One region of the Collimonas arenae genome, then DNA from elsewhere that is predicted to be linked to it. Evidence: predicted binding sites of a transcription regulator. Region 1 holds the regulator's gene; the other holds the start of a gene.
The links. Region 1 encodes LexA, which represses DNA repair genes until DNA is damaged. Its sites were predicted from a motif close to ACTGTATNNNNATACAGT; they were not measured.

Region 1 (7,437 bases):
TGGATTGGCTGGGCACGGGCGTTAGGGTCTGGTTCAAATCCGGCGATGATTTCTTTCGGCAGTTCGCGCTTGATCAGTTTTTCGATGTCTTTCAACATCTGATGTTCATCTACGCATACCAGTGATACAGCTTCGCCGGTTGCGCCGGCACGGCCGGTACGGCCGATGCGGTGGACGTAATCTTCTGGTACGTTAGGCAAATCGTAGTTGACTACGTGCGGCAACTGATCAATGTCGATGCCACGGGCTGCGATATCGGTCGCTACCAGTACTTGCAGGCTGCCGTCTTTGAACTCAGCCAGTGCGCGGGTGCGGGCCGATTGGCTCTTGTTGCCATGGATTGCCATGCCACTGATGCCGTCTTTTTCCAGTTGCTCGACCAGCTTGTTGGCGCCGTGTTTGGTGCGGGTGAATACCAATACTTGCGACCACTGGTGGGTCTTGATCAGGTGGGCCAGCAGCGGGTGCTTGCGGTCGCGGTCAACCGGATGGATCTTTTGCTGGATCACTTCCACGGTTGAATTGCGGCGCGCGACTTCAATCATGGCCGGCGAGTTGAGCAAATTGTCCGCGAGGATCTTGATCTCGTCCGAGAACGTAGCGGAAAACAGCAGGTTCTGGCGCTTCTTCGGCAGCACTGCGAGAATCTTCTTGATATCGCGGATGAAGCCCATGTCCAGCATGCGGTCGGCTTCGTCGAGAATCAGGATTTCGACGTGGTTCAGGTTGACAGTACCTTGTTGCATATGGTCCAGCAGGCGGCCGGGTGTGCACACTAGAATGTCGACGCCATGCTTGAGCACTTTAATCTGCGGATTGATGCCGACGCCGCCGAAGATCACGGCCGAAGTCAGTTTCAGATACTTGCCGTACAGGCGCACGCTTTCTTCGACCTGGGCCGCCAGTTCGCGGGTGGGTGTCAGCACCAGGGCGCGAATCGGGCGTTGGCTGCCGGTCGGGTTGGTGGCCGAATTTGACAGGCGGTGCAGCACAGGCAGGGTAAAGCCGGCAGTTTTGCCGGTGCCGGTCTGGGCGCCAGCCAGCAAATCGCCGCCTGCCAGCACGGCAGGAATCGCCTGGGTCTGGATTGGGGTAGGGGTAGTGTATCCGTGTTCGGTTACGGCACGAACGATGGCTTCGGACAAGCCGAGTTCAGAAAAAGACATGACAGCTCAATAGAATAATATCGGCCTGTCGCCTTGTGTAAGGCGCCAGTCGCAGGCAAACGGGATTAGAGGAGGTTGGAGCTACCCTGACTGAGGAACGATGCCTGAGTCCGATAACATCCTTGACAGCAGTATTTGACTGGAGAATTTGCTGTGTCGCCGCAGAGTATAACAATGACGGGCTACAGGCAAGCGTTTCTGCTGTATTCAAGTCTAGGCTGGACAAAATACTGTCTGCGGCCCGCTCCAGAAAGCAGAGTGGGCCGCGTTGTTGGCGATATGGATGCAACCAGAGGTGAGGCGCGCCTATTTCATCGCGGCTGCGGCACGCTCGCGGAGCTCTTCTTCAGAATAATCGGCGATGTGGGTACTGATGGTCCAGGTATGACCGAACGGATCTTTGAGCGAGCCGGAGCGGTCGCCATAAAACTGATCTTGCACCGCCCTGATTTCGGTGCCGCCGGCGGCAATTGCCTGTGGGAATGTTACGTCCACATTGTCGACGTAAAGTATCAGGCTGACTCCGGCTCCACCCAGCGATTTTGGGCTGCGTATCATCATTTCGGGAAATTCATCAGCCAGCATGACGCGCGCGTTACCGAGCTGGATTTCGGCATGGCCGATTCTCTTGTCGGGACCTTCCATGCGCATAATCTCGACTGCGTTGAAAGCTTTTTGATAGAACGCTATTGCTTCGGCTGCGCCGTCAATAGCGAGATAGGCGGTGACACTGGTGTAGCCGTCGGGGATAGGTTTGACTGCCATATTGCTCTCCTGCGGGTTGAGAGATGGTCTTGAGAGTACCCAGTTGCGCTGCTGCGCATGCATTGTAGTCTCTCAACCGCAGAGTTGAAATGGCAAAAAACAGTTTTACCGGTTACCGCAAAATTACCGTGACGGAAGCGCTCTGCAGTAACGGCCGTGCTGTAACCGGCGTTCTATTATTTCTTGGCAAACGGTGACAACAAACCAACCATCTGGGCAAATACCTTAGGGCTGCCGGCGAGTACGTCACCCTTGTACAGGTAGTCGGATTCGCCGCTGAAATCGCCAATGATGCCGCCCGATTCGCTGATCAGCAGTGAGCCGGCAGCGATATCCCAAGGCTTCAGCCCTTTTTCGAAGAAGCCGTCGAGGCGACCTGCGGCCAGGTAGGCCAGGTCGAGAGCGGCTGAGCCGGGGCGACGCAGGCCAGCGCAATTTTGGGTCATGATACGGAACATCTTCATGTACTCATCCATGGCCGGACCTTCGGTTTCACGGAACGGGAAGCCGGTACCAATCAGGGCGTCGGCGATCTTGTCGCGCTTGCCTACGCGAATCCGCTTGTCGTTCAGATAGGCGCCGGAACCCTTGGTGGCGGTGAACAAATCGTTGCGGGTTGGGTCGTAGATCACCGCTTGCGTGATCTGGCCCTTGTGCTGCAATGCGATCGAGACGCAGTATTGTGGGAAGCCGTGGATAAAGTTGGTAGTGCCATCCAGCGGATCGATGATCCAGACGTTTTCGTTGTCGTCATGCAGATTGGCGGAGGCGCCAGATTCTTCGGCCAGGATTGCGTGATCCGGGTAGGCATTCTTCAAGACGTCGATGATCGCCGCTTCGGCAGCCTGGTCGACTTCGGTGACGAAGTCGTTATGCTGTTTCTTCGTTACCTTCAGCAGATCGAGGTCGAAAGAGGCGCGCGAAATGACTTGGGCACCGCGACGGGCGGCCTTGATGGCCGTATTGAGCATTGGATGCATAATCGAGGTAGGGTTCCGTTAAAATGGCGGCACTGTGCCAACCGGGAACAGAACCACCACTATGATTAATAATAATGAACGATGCGGACGTGCAGATGAATATTTTGATAAATAAGCAGCTTTTAGTCGCAGAAATCCGCGTTATGGCGCTATTTTAAATGAAGCTGGCCAAAATCAATACGTCTCTTTTCAACCGCCTGCGCTTTGTGCTGGTCGAAACCAGTAGTCCTGGCAATGTTGGTGCGGCTGCCCGCGCTATCAAAACCATGGGTTTTTCCGAGCTGGTCCTGGTCAATCCGCGCTTCCCCGATGTGTTGCAAAGAGATGAGGCCGTTGCATTTGCCAGCGGCGCACAAGACATCCTGGCTTCAGCGCGGATCGTTGCTACTGTCGAAGAGGCTTTGGAGGGCTGCAACTTTGCTGCGGCGCTGAGCGCACGCTTGCGCGAATTTTCCCCGCCTTTGACTGCCCCGCGCGCGTTGGCCGCCCAGTTGGCCGCTGATGCCAGCCTGAACGCTGCGGTGCTGTTCGGCAGCGAGCGCTACGGTCTGCCGAATGAAGTGGTCGAAAAGTGCAATGTCTTACTGAATATTCCTGCCAATCCTGAATATTCATCGCTGAATCTGGCGCAGGCTGTACAAGTGCTGGCTTATGAATGCCGGGTAGCTGCCAGCGAGGATTTGCCTTTGCCGGTCGGCAGTGAAATTGGCTTCCAGGGCAATGCCGCCAGCCTGAGCGATATCGATGGCATGTTTGCACATCTGGAGCAGGCCTTGATCGAGATTGAATTCCTTGATCCTGTCAGCCCGAAAAAACTGATGCCGCGCCTTAAGCGCCTGTTTTCCCGCGCCCAGCTGGAAACCGAGGAGGTCAATATCTTGCGCGGGATCGCCAGTCAGATTCTGACTAAGCGGCGTCGCCTTGATCGTTCCTGAGTTCGGTAGCCAGACGATATCAGCCGGCTGTTGTCCTGTTTTCAGTTAGTTCCAGCTGCGCAGTAGGCCAACCGCCAGGCCTTCAAGGGCGAAATCTTCCTGGCTCGGTGTCACGATAATAGGTTCAAAATCCGGGTTTTCAGGAAGCAACTGGATCACCGAGCCTGATTTCTGATAGCGCTTGACAGTCACGTCGTCGCCAAGGCGCGCGACGACAATCTGGCCATTTCTGGCGCTGTCGGTTTTCTTTACTGCCAACAAGTCGCCATCCATGATGCCAGCGTCGCGCATCGACATGCCGCGCACCTTCAGCAAATAATCCGGTTTGGCGCTGAACAGGGCGGGGTCGACATTGTAGGTAGCCTGGATGTGTTCTTGCGCCAGGATCGGCGATCCGGCGGCAACCCGTCCAACCAGCGGCAGGCTGAGTTGCATCAGGGCGGGATGCGGCAACGCCAGTTGTGTGCCTTGGCTGCGCAGGGTGGTTTCGGTCAGGCGGATGCCACGCGAGGTGCCGGGCGCTATCACGATGGCGCCCTTGCGCGCCAGCGCTTGCAAGTGTTCTTCGGCCGCATTGGCTGAACGAAAGCCAAGCTCGGTCGCTATTTCAGCGCGCGTCGGCGGAAAACCCGTGTTTTCGATGGCGTCCTTGATCAGGTCGAGGATTTGCTGTTGGCGGGCGGTCAGTTTGATCATAGGTATTTGTTTGCAATATTCGCAAGGCAAGGTTTAAGAGCCGGTGCAGCCGGACTGCGCTGCCCCCAACTGTTCAATTCAGGTAAGGCGGCTAAAGTACATAAGGTACGGTTGCGCAAAAAACGTATTTAATGCCATTGCATTAGTGCTGTGTATATCAACAGTCTGTATTTTTGTACAGTATTTGTGCAAATGCAAGATAAATGATGCGATTAAACCACTTCCTTATGCGGAAGTAGTTGCAGGCGCTTGAAAGCATTGAGTTTTGTTGCAATTGCGCGTACTATTGCTGGTTTTCCTCTTCCCACACTCGTCTTGACGCCGAGGTGGGCGATTCTTCAATCCGTCCAAAAGGAGCTTACATGCGTCATTATGAAATCGTATTTATCGTCCATCCTGATCAAAGCGAGCAAGTGCCTGCAATGATCGAACGCTACAAAGGTATCGTCACAACACGTGGCGGCACTGTACATCGCGTGGAAGACTGGGGTCGCCGTCAACTGGCTTACCTGATCCAGAAACTGGCAAAAGCGCATTACGTCTGCCTCAACATCGAGTGCGACAGCGAAACTCTGGCTGAAATCGAAACCGGCTTCAAGTTCAATGATGCAGTGTTGCGTCATCTGACTGTCAAGCTGAAGAAGGCCGAAACTGGTCCTTCGCCAATGATGAAGGCTGTGCAGAAGGAAGATGCTGCCAAGAGCCATCGCACTGAAGCGCCGGCAGCCTAATTGCCCGACCTATCAGCGATCCTATAGCCATCGAGTCCATCAGGAGTGAGTCAAGCCAATAACGTGTTTCAGCTGGTTGCCGATATTGCCGAACGTGAAGTCATCCGTTATACGCCGGCAGGCATTCCGATTGTATCTGCAAATTTGCAGCATCGGTCGGAGCCGATTGAAGCAGGAATCAAGCGTTTGATCGAATTCGAAATTGCCGCACTAGCTGTTGGCGAGATTTCGGGAAGATTCAGTCAGGCGCAGTTGGGTGGTACTTTCTGGTTTACCGGGTTCATGGCACGCAAGAGTCGCAATGGTAGAAGTCTGGTATTTCACATCACGGATTTCGCTGCGATAGAAGCAGATGCTTCCTCAGGAACATAGCTGAAATTGCAGATTAATTATTTTAGATACAGGAGCCAAAAATGGCATTCGGTAAAAAGTTCGATAAAAGTAAACTGAAAAACAAGCGTCAACAACAAAACCCGCTGTTCAAGCGCAAGAAATTCTGCCGTTTCACCGCTGCACACGTTGCCAGCGTTGACTACAAGGACGTCGACACGCTCAAGGATTTTGTTCAAGAAAACGGCAAGATCATGCCAGCACGTCTGACCGGCACCAAGGCAATCTATCAACGTCAAGTGGATACTGCGATCAAGCGCGCACGTTTCCTGGCGCTGCTGCCATACACCGATCTGCACAACGCTTAATTGACGACTTGAAATAGGAGAAAAATATGCAAGTTATTCTGTTGGAAAAAGTCGTTAATCTCGGCAATCTGGGTGAAGTTGTTCGCGTCAAGGACGGTTACGCACGTAATTTCCTGATCCCGCAACGCATGGCACGTCGTGCTACAACTACAGCTATCGCTGAATTCGAAGCGAAGCGCGCTGATCTGGAAACAGCAGCAGCAGCCAAGCTGGCTGTGGCGCAAGGCCAAGGCGAAAAATTGAGCGGTCTGACTGTTCAAATCTCGCAAAAATCGGGTGTTGACGGCCGTCTGTTCGGTTCCGTGACCAACTTCGACATCGCTGAAGCGTTGACCAAGCAAGGTTTCCCAGTTGAGAAAGCGCAAGTTCGCTTGCCGAACGGCCCGCTGAAGACTACTGGCGAACACGCTGTTGCTGTTGCTCTGCATACCGATGTCGTGGTCGATATCATTATCGCTGTGATCGGCGAGCACGTTTAATTAGCTGTTGCCAAATAGCTATTGCAGCATTTGCTGCAAGCAAAAAAGCCGGGTTTTCCCGGCTTTTTTTACGCCCTTTTTCTGGCAGTGCAGCAAGACGCCAGGCAGAAGCAGGTATAATTCGCGCCATGAAAGCACCTTCTAAAGCACTGTCAGATCCGCAGTTAGATTCCCTCCGCGTACCACCCCATTCGATCGAAGCAGAACAGTCCGTTTTAGGTGGATTGCTGTTGGATAATGCGGCCTGGGACAAGATCGCCGACTTCGTCAATGCCGACGATTTCTATCGCTACGACCATCGGATCATCTTCCAGCACATGGTCAAGCTGATCAACGGCAGCAAGCCGGCAGACGTCATCACCGTGTTTGAATCGCTGAGCGGTACTGGCAAGGCTGAAGAAGTGGGTGGTTTGAGCTATCTCAATGCGCTGGCGCAAAACACGCCGTCGGCGGCGAATATCCGCCGTTACGCCGAGATCGTGCGTGATCGCGGCGTTCTGCGCAAACTGATCACCGTCGCCGATGAAATCTCCGGCCAGGCGTTCAGTCCGCAAGGCAAGGAAGTCAAGCAGATGCTGGACGAGGCGGAATCGAAGATTTTCGCGATTGCCGAAGAGGGTGCGCGCGGCGCCCAGGGTTTCCAGGAAATCCAGCCCTTGCTGACGCAGGTGGTGGAACGCATCGACGAACTCTACAACCGCGACAACCAAAGCGATATTACCGGCGTCTCGACCGGTTTTATCGATCTCGACAAGATGACCTCCGGTCTGCAAAAAGGAGACCTGGTGATCGTGGCGGGCCGGCCGTCGATGGGTAAGACGGCGTTCTCGGTCAACATCGGCGAAAACGTGGCGATCGACAGCGGTTTGCCGGTTGCAATTTTTTCGATGGAAATGGGCGGCACCCAGCTCGCCATGCGTATGCTGGGTTCGGTAGGCAAGTTGGACCAGCACCGCCTTCGTACCGGCCGCCTGAATGACGAAGACT
Region 2 (7,437 bases), 250 kb from region 1:
GCCGACCGCAAAACCTTGCAATGCACGTAGCGTCACCAGTGCTAGCGGCGCATACCAGCCTATGCTGGCGTAGGTTGGCAGCAATCCAATCATTGCCGTTGATATTCCCATCATGAACACGGTGATCACCAGCATGCGTTTTCTGCCAAGCCGGTCTCCGAAATGCCCAAAGACGATGCCGCCGAGCGGACGAAACAGAAAGCCAACGCCGAACGTGGCGAATGCCGCCAGTGTGCCTGTTGTCGGGCTGGCAGCGGGAAAGAACTGCGTGTTGAATACGAGCGCAGCCGTGATGCCGTAGAGCAGGAAGTCGTACCAGTCGACCACCGCGCCGACGAAACTGCCTAGCGCAGCTTTGCGTGATCGACGATCAGCCTTGATTTGTTCCGTCGTAAGAATGTTCGATGTCTTCATTGAGTCTCCATTTTTATATGAGTATTTCATAGCCAGCAGTTTTTTATTTATGAAGAAGCGTAGCGATGGGGGAGGAAAAAAGCTATCGACCAATATCGTAAAGTGTGCGATAAACGCTCAATAACAGTTGATTAACGCACGTTTTTGCTATTTTAATGGATCAGAAAGAACTGAAAAAGCGCGATTGGATCGCGGGGCTCGACCGCGGACTGGCGATCCTGGAAGGCTTCGACAACAATTGCCCGCGGATGACCGCAACCCAGGCCGCGCAACGCACCGGGCTGACGCGTTCCGCCGCGCGCCGGTACCTGCTGACGCTTGAACATTTAGGTTATTTGTATAGCGATGGCAAGCAATTCGGCCTGACGCCCAGAGTGCTTAAGGTGGGATGGTCCTATTTCGATTCGGCGCAACTGCCCCGGATTCTGCTGCCATTTCTGCAGCGTGTGACTGCGGCGTTGAACGAATCCGTGTATGTCAGCGTGCTGGATAACTGGGAGCTGGTGTTCATCGCCAGAAATGGCGCGGCCCGTGTCATGACGACGGGCTTTGTCCTCGGCGCACGCATGGCGGCGCATCTGGCGTCCCCGGGAATCATGATGCTCGCGTTTGAACCGGAGGAAAAGGTCAGGGCATGGCTTGCGGCATCGGTCCTCACGCCATTTACTCCGTACACCATTACCGACGTCCAGCGTCTGTATGCCGAAGTGGAAAAGGCGCGCGCATTCGGTTATGCAGTGGTCGAGCAGCAGCTGCAAATCGGGGTGCGGGGCATTGCTTTACCGCTGAAGAATCGGAGCGGAGAGGTGATCGCCGCCATTAGTGTGAGCATCCCGATGGGAAGCGAAAGCCGCGAAGACGCATTGGCGCGCGTTCTGCCAATCTTGCAGGAGACGGCGAATACCTTGATTAACCATTTGTAGGTCGTTGTACCACTCCGGAGAAAATTTTGTCTCGAGAATTTCCTTCTTTTTCAGGCCTGTGTGCAATTCCTTAACCATGCCATCGCTATCATTTGCTTCAATCAAAGCAGCCGCACGAAAAAAATTGGCGTGCGGATTCGGCTGCGTTTCGCTGCCTGTTTTGTTGCAGCGCAGCTCGTCAATGATGCCGAAACCGGTATGCGTACGATGGAAAAATTCATTGGATCGATTGCAGCGCCAACACTACTATTTGCACTCATCGGGACCGTGTGTCGGCATTGCCATGGGCGCTTGATTGTTACCCTGGCGACGCTGCAATCTGATTTGACAGTTGCAAGGCATGCGTCGTGTCGCGACGATAAAAAAGGAGACCTGCAATGAAAAGACGAGATTTTCTGGGCTACGCCGTAGTGACTCCGTTGCTGACGGCTTGTGGCGTCGGTGGCAGCGACAGTGCTTCATCCGCAGCAGCGTCGAGCGCGAAGGCGTCCGCAGCAGCAGCGGCCGGCGCCAGCGGCAACCCGGTGTTCGCCAGCGGCGGCAATCACACGCTGTCGTGGAACACTAGCGGCAACTGGTTCATGGATGGTTCTGCGTTCCAGTTTTTCGGCGGCGAAATCCATCCGGCGCGTGTGCCGTCCCAATATTGGGATCACCGTATCAAGATGATCAAGGCGCTGGGCTGCAACACGATTTCGCTGTATGTCATGTGGAATTTCCACGAACTGTCCGACGGCACGTTCGATTTCACGTCGGCCGATAAAAACATCGGTCACTTCATCGACCTGTGCGCGCAAAATGGCATGTGGGTGCTGTTGCGTCCTGGTCCCTATGTGTGCGCCGAGTGGGATTTCGGCGGTTTGCCGCCGCGTATGCTGGCCGATCCGCAATTCAGGGATGGCTCCGGCAACCTGCAGATCCGCGGCAATTTCCCCAGCTACATGGCTGCCGTCAACAAGTGGAATACGGCGCTGTACAACAATGTGGTCAAAGGCCGCACCCTGTCTGCCGGCGGCCCGATCATGCTGGTGGCGGTGGAGAATGAATATACCTCCTGGTCGCCGGATGACGGCACCTATCCAAATGCGATTGCGCAGCAATGGACGGCGCTGGGCTATGCGGAAAAATTCTGTGTGTGCGATGGCTACGCCAGCGGCTTTAAGAACAACCATATCACCTTGCCGGCAAATACCGCCTACGGCATGACGGCGGACGGTTCCTCTGTCGCCAATTACGCGACTGCCGCCAGCAATTATGGCGTGGGTGCGTTTGGAGCGGAGTGCTACCCTGGCTGGATCTGTAACTGGGGTGATGCAAACCAGACGTTGCATGTCGGCGATTTTGTCAGCCAGATCACCGCGCTTACCAACGCAAAATGTTCTTTCGTGATGTACGTTGCCCATGGCGGCAGCAACTTCGGCTTCACGGCGGGCGGCAACGGCCTTTGTTACAAAGCATGCCAGCCGGTGATGACTTCTTATGATTACGGCGCTCCGGTGTCCGAATCGGGTGCGGCAAACCAGAATTTCTATCCTATCCAAGGGGCTTACGTCGCCAATGCTTCGTATAGCGTGCCGTTCTCTGCACTGCCTGCCGGTATCGCGCATATTGCAGACGGAGACGTGCCTGCGGTGACAAGCAGCCAGCTAAGCTATAGTCAATTCTTGCCTGGGATGACGCTCGGCATTCAGAATGCGCTGCCGCAAACCATTGAAGCGCTGGCCTTGGCCATGAACCAGAATCAACCTGCAAATGCTGGCATCTATCCTTCCGGGGTGGCGGTTTATCAGACTACCTTGCCGGCGGCCGGCGGCAACTTCAGCATTACTTTCGACCGCGCGCCCGATTACGCGCTGGCCTATGTCAATGGCGTGCGGATTCCCAATCTGCTGCTGAGCACGGTTGCGGATGGCAAAGTGCCGGCGCAGGTTACCTCGTTCAGTATCAGCAACGCCGCCGCCAGCGCCACGTTGAAAATAGTCTGCATGTCGTTTGGCCGCACCAACTACGGCACGGTGATGAACCAGGAGGGCAGGGGATTGTCCGGCAATGTATACGCCAACGGCGTCGCCTTGAGCAACTGGAGCATGACGCTGTCGCCGCTGTCGGCGAACCAGATCGCGGCGCTGACCTTCAGCGCGGCTACACCTGCCAGCGACCAGCCTTTCTTTGCCAAGGCCACGGTGAATATCTCCACGCCGCAAGACATGTATATCGACATGTCGGCCTGGAGCAGCGGCTACGTATTCGTTAATGGCCGCAATCTTGGACGCTACTGGACGGCGGCGGGTCCGCAAACACGGCTCTACTGCCCGGGAGTCTGGCTCAACAGCGGCGCCAATACCATCGTCGTATTCGAGTTCATCAAAGGCAGCGCGGGCAACCTGAGTTTTTACGGAGAAAGCGGTTTGCCGCTGAACGTCACCAGCCCGGTCAGCACGGCGGCAGTGCCGCCGCCAGTCGCCAACACTACTTACTTCCTGCAAAACGTTAACAGCGGCCTGTACCTGGATGTGTTGGCGGCGGTTGCCGGTTCGAGCTATACCTACCCAGGTTTGCAACCATTGAGCGCCGCCGCGACACAGGGCTGGACGGTGACCAACGATACCTCCGGCAACCTGAAGATCGCCAACGCCAGTACCGGTGCGGTGCTCGATGTGGCCAACAACAGCTCGACGGCGGGCTCTTCGGTCATCCTTTACAGCGCTAATGGCGGGGCCAACCAAAGCTGGCAAGCCAGCGGCGTCAGTAGCGGCGTCTATACCCTGACGGTCAAGCAAAGCCAGCTGCTGCTGGATGTCAATGGCGCATCCAAGGCGCCGACGTCGATCTCGTCGACTGGCTCGGTGGCAAACATCGTGGTCAATCCGGTCGACAATGCGAATCAGGAATGGCCATTTAGCCAGCAATGGCGTTTCATTCCCGCTTTGGTCAACAACGGCATCTATACGCTCACCAGCGCCCTGAGCAGCCTGATGCTGGGCGCTTACCAGGGTGGTACTGCCAACGGCACCCGGCTCGGGATTGCAGCCCCGACCGGCGGCCAGGAGCAGCAATGGCGCGTGACGATATCCAGCGGCGGCGTCTGGCAATTGACGAATATCAAAAGCGGCCTGGTCATGGATGTCACAGGACAGGGAACCGCCAATGGCACCGCGCTGGAAATCTGGCAGGGCAATGGCGGCGCCAACCAGCAGTTTGTGTTGGTGCCGCGGGCGGACGGCGTGAGCTTCGGGATCCGCGGCGTGCAGAGCGGACGGGTGATCGACGATAATAACTCCGGCACGTCGCCGACCAGCTACGGCAGCAGCAACGTGTCTGCCATCACACTGTGGGATGACAACGGCGGCGCCAATCAAAGCTGGAAATTTACCAAGGTCGGCTAGCCGGCGCACGGTGTAAATAGTGTGTTGGAAACCGGGGCGCTCGTCCCGGTTATCTTGGCTTCAACTGGCTCGCAGGCCGGGCCGTTAGGGGGCGTTGCGTCAGCAGCGGCCGGTTTCTTCCCTGCTTCACGCTTAATCCCGTCATCTTTGTCGCTTTACGGGGCGATAGCGTAGGAGCGCACAACGTTGTCGTTGCAAAATGCCGGATTTACGCTAATATACTGTATGCATGTACAGTAATTGGTGTTGTGATGTCAGACAATCAAACAAAGCGTCCGCCGCAGGTAATCAAATTCCATGGCCCCAGCGTGGTGCTGAAAGGCCGTGGGGCGACCAATAATATGCAGGGTCGTTATGAAATGGACCAGCGCGAGGATTTCGACGATGGTTGGGGCGCTGCTGAGGATGAGCTGTCTGAGGCGCCTCTTGTGCGGACGATAGTGACCGAGGAGCAGGCAAAAAGTATCCTGAGCCGTAATGTATCGCCGGATCTGCCGTTCAGCGTTTCCCTGAATCCGTATCGCGGTTGCGAACACGGTTGCATATATTGCTTTGCGCGGCCAACGCATAGTTATCTGGGGTTGTCGCCGGGGCTGGATTTCGAGAGCCGGATCTTTGCCAAGGTAAATGCGCCGCAAATTCTGGTGCGCGAGCTGGCCAGGCCGTCTTATGTGCCGTCGTCGATCGCTATCGGCGTCGCTACCGATGCTTATCAGCCATGCGAACGCGAGCTTGGGCTGACACGTCGCATCCTGCAGGTATTGCACGACTGCGAGCACCCGCTTGCGATGATTACCAAGTCGTCGCTGATCGAGCGCGATATTGATTTGCTGGCGGCGATGGCGGCCAAGAAGCAAGCGGTGGCTGCGGTCACTATTACCACGCTTGATCCGGCCATTGCGCGTACGCTGGAGCCGCGTGCTGCTGCGCCGGCGCGCCGCTTGCGGACCATTCGCGCTTTGGCAGATGCAGGCATCCCGGTCAGCGTCAGCATTGCGCCGATAATTCCTTTTATTAATGAGCCGGATCTGGAGCGGATCATCGAGGCGGCGGCGGATGCCGGCGCGGTGCGCGCCAATTATATCGTGTTGCGCTTGCCGTGGGAGGTGAATCCGTTGTTCCAGCAATGGCTGGAAGCGCATTTTCCGGATCGTGCGAAACGGGTCATGAACCATATCCGGGAGATGCGCGGCGGCGCGGATTACGATTCGGATTTCGGTACGCGCATGCGCGGCGAGGGTATCTGGGCGGATTTCTTACGGCAACGTTATGAGAAAGCCGTGGCGCGCTTCGGGTTGGTCCAGCGGGGATCGTTTTCGACGCTGGATGCCTCGCAATTCAAGCGTCCGCAACCGCCTTCAGTGCAGAAACCGAAGCTGCAGATGGATTTGTTTTAATGATCTCTTTAATACGGAGGTAGGGTGATATGGTGTCGGCGACAGCGGTTGGATACGAAAATGCTCGGAGAAATCGAATGGTGGATTATCGGGTTGAGTTGGCGTCGGCAAGCGATGTCGAGTCATTGGCTGAGGTGGAGCAGGCGGCAGCGACGCTGTTTCCTGAGCGGCTGCTGCCATTGCATTTGCGCGGCGAAACGATAGCGCGCGAAAAATTGCTGGCTGCGCAAGCGGCAGGCATGCTGTGGGTGGCAAAAGATGGGGCGCACACGGTGCTCGGGTTTGCCTGCGTCGCCATGCATGGCGCTGTCGCCAGCCTGTCGGAGCTCGATGTCTTGCCTGCCTATGGTGGCCAGGGTATCGGTAGCGCTTTGCTTGCGTCAATCATCGCGTGGGGAAAATCGCGCGGGATTCCGACCTTGTACCTGACGACGTTTCAAGAGTTTGCGCCAAGTCAGGCGTTATATCGCAAGTTCGGGTTTGTCACGCTGGGCGCGGTGCCGGATTTTCTGGCTGCCGCACTGAGGCAGGAAGTGGCGGCAGGGCTAGCGGACCGGATCGCCATGCGGCTGACTTTTTGCTGCAACAAAAGAGGGAAGCCGTGCCAGTTGCGTGACTGAGTTTGTTTGCAGCCTGTTTGTTGTTGAGCGGGAGGTGATTTGCAGGCGGCAGAGCGGTCGTCTCGGGATGTTTAAGACTGGCCCTTCAACAATACCAGCAATGCCCCGGAACCGCCTTCGGCGGCAGTAGCCTGGCAGAAGGCGAGCACTTCGTCCTTTTGCACCAGCCAGTTGCGCACCTTGGATTTCAGCACCGGTTCTTTATTGACTGAGCCCAAGCCCTTGCCGTGAATGATGCGCACGCAGCGCCAGCCGCGCTTGGCAGCCAGACGCAGGAATTCGGCCAGGGCTTCGCGTGCTTCTTCGCGCCGCAGGCCGTGCAAGTCGAGCTGCTGCTGGATCGTCCAGTGACCGCGTCGCAACTTGCGCATGACGTCAGGGCCGATGCCGCTGCGGGAAAAACTGAGCGTTTCGTCGGTGTCGAGCAGGGTTTCGATGTTGAAATCGTCCGACAGCGATTCCTCCAGCGCGGCTTGTTCGTCGACCATGTGCTGGCGCGCAATCGGCAACGGGCGCGGAGTGTCCGGTGTGAATTTGGGTGGTACGGCGAGTGGTTTGACGTTGCCGATGCTGCTGCGGAATATGTCGGCGTCGCGCCGTGCTTCCTGTTCGCGGCGTTTCGTTTCAGCCGCGGCGGCCTGACGTGCTTCGTCCTGCGCCTTGATTTCCTTGCGCAGCGATTTGAGAGCGCTGAAGT

Region 2: the regulator LexA is predicted to act here: its motif matches at 4,944-4,961, upstream of LT85_RS09535 (PA0069 family radical SAM protein).

The regions. Positions count from the first base shown of each region.
Region 1 is NZ_CP009962.1:2,358,831-2,366,267, forward strand. It holds gene LT85_RS10545 (DEAD/DEAH box helicase) at 1-1,166, opposite strand, end outside; gene LT85_RS10550 (VOC family protein) at 1,473-1,931, opposite strand; gene LT85_RS10555 (inositol monophosphatase family protein) at 2,108-2,911, opposite strand; gene LT85_RS10560 (RNA methyltransferase) at 3,070-3,846, shown strand; gene lexA (transcriptional repressor LexA) at 3,892-4,542, opposite strand; gene rpsF (30S ribosomal protein S6) at 4,905-5,273, shown strand; gene priB (primosomal replication protein N) at 5,319-5,645, shown strand; gene rpsR (30S ribosomal protein S18) at 5,687-5,971, shown strand; gene rplI (50S ribosomal protein L9) at 5,998-6,450, shown strand; gene LT85_RS10590 (replicative DNA helicase) at 6,579-7,437, shown strand, end outside.
Region 2 is NZ_CP009962.1:2,112,091-2,119,527, forward strand. It holds gene shiA (shikimate transporter) at 1-414, opposite strand, end outside; gene LT85_RS09520 (IclR family transcriptional regulator domain-containing protein) at 570-1,337, shown strand; gene LT85_RS09525 (hypothetical protein) at 1,398-1,718, shown strand; gene LT85_RS09530 (beta-galactosidase) at 1,715-4,723, shown strand; gene LT85_RS09535 (PA0069 family radical SAM protein) at 4,975-6,120, shown strand; gene LT85_RS09540 (GNAT family N-acetyltransferase) at 6,198-6,740, shown strand; gene LT85_RS09545 (Smr/MutS family protein) at 6,812-7,437, opposite strand, start outside.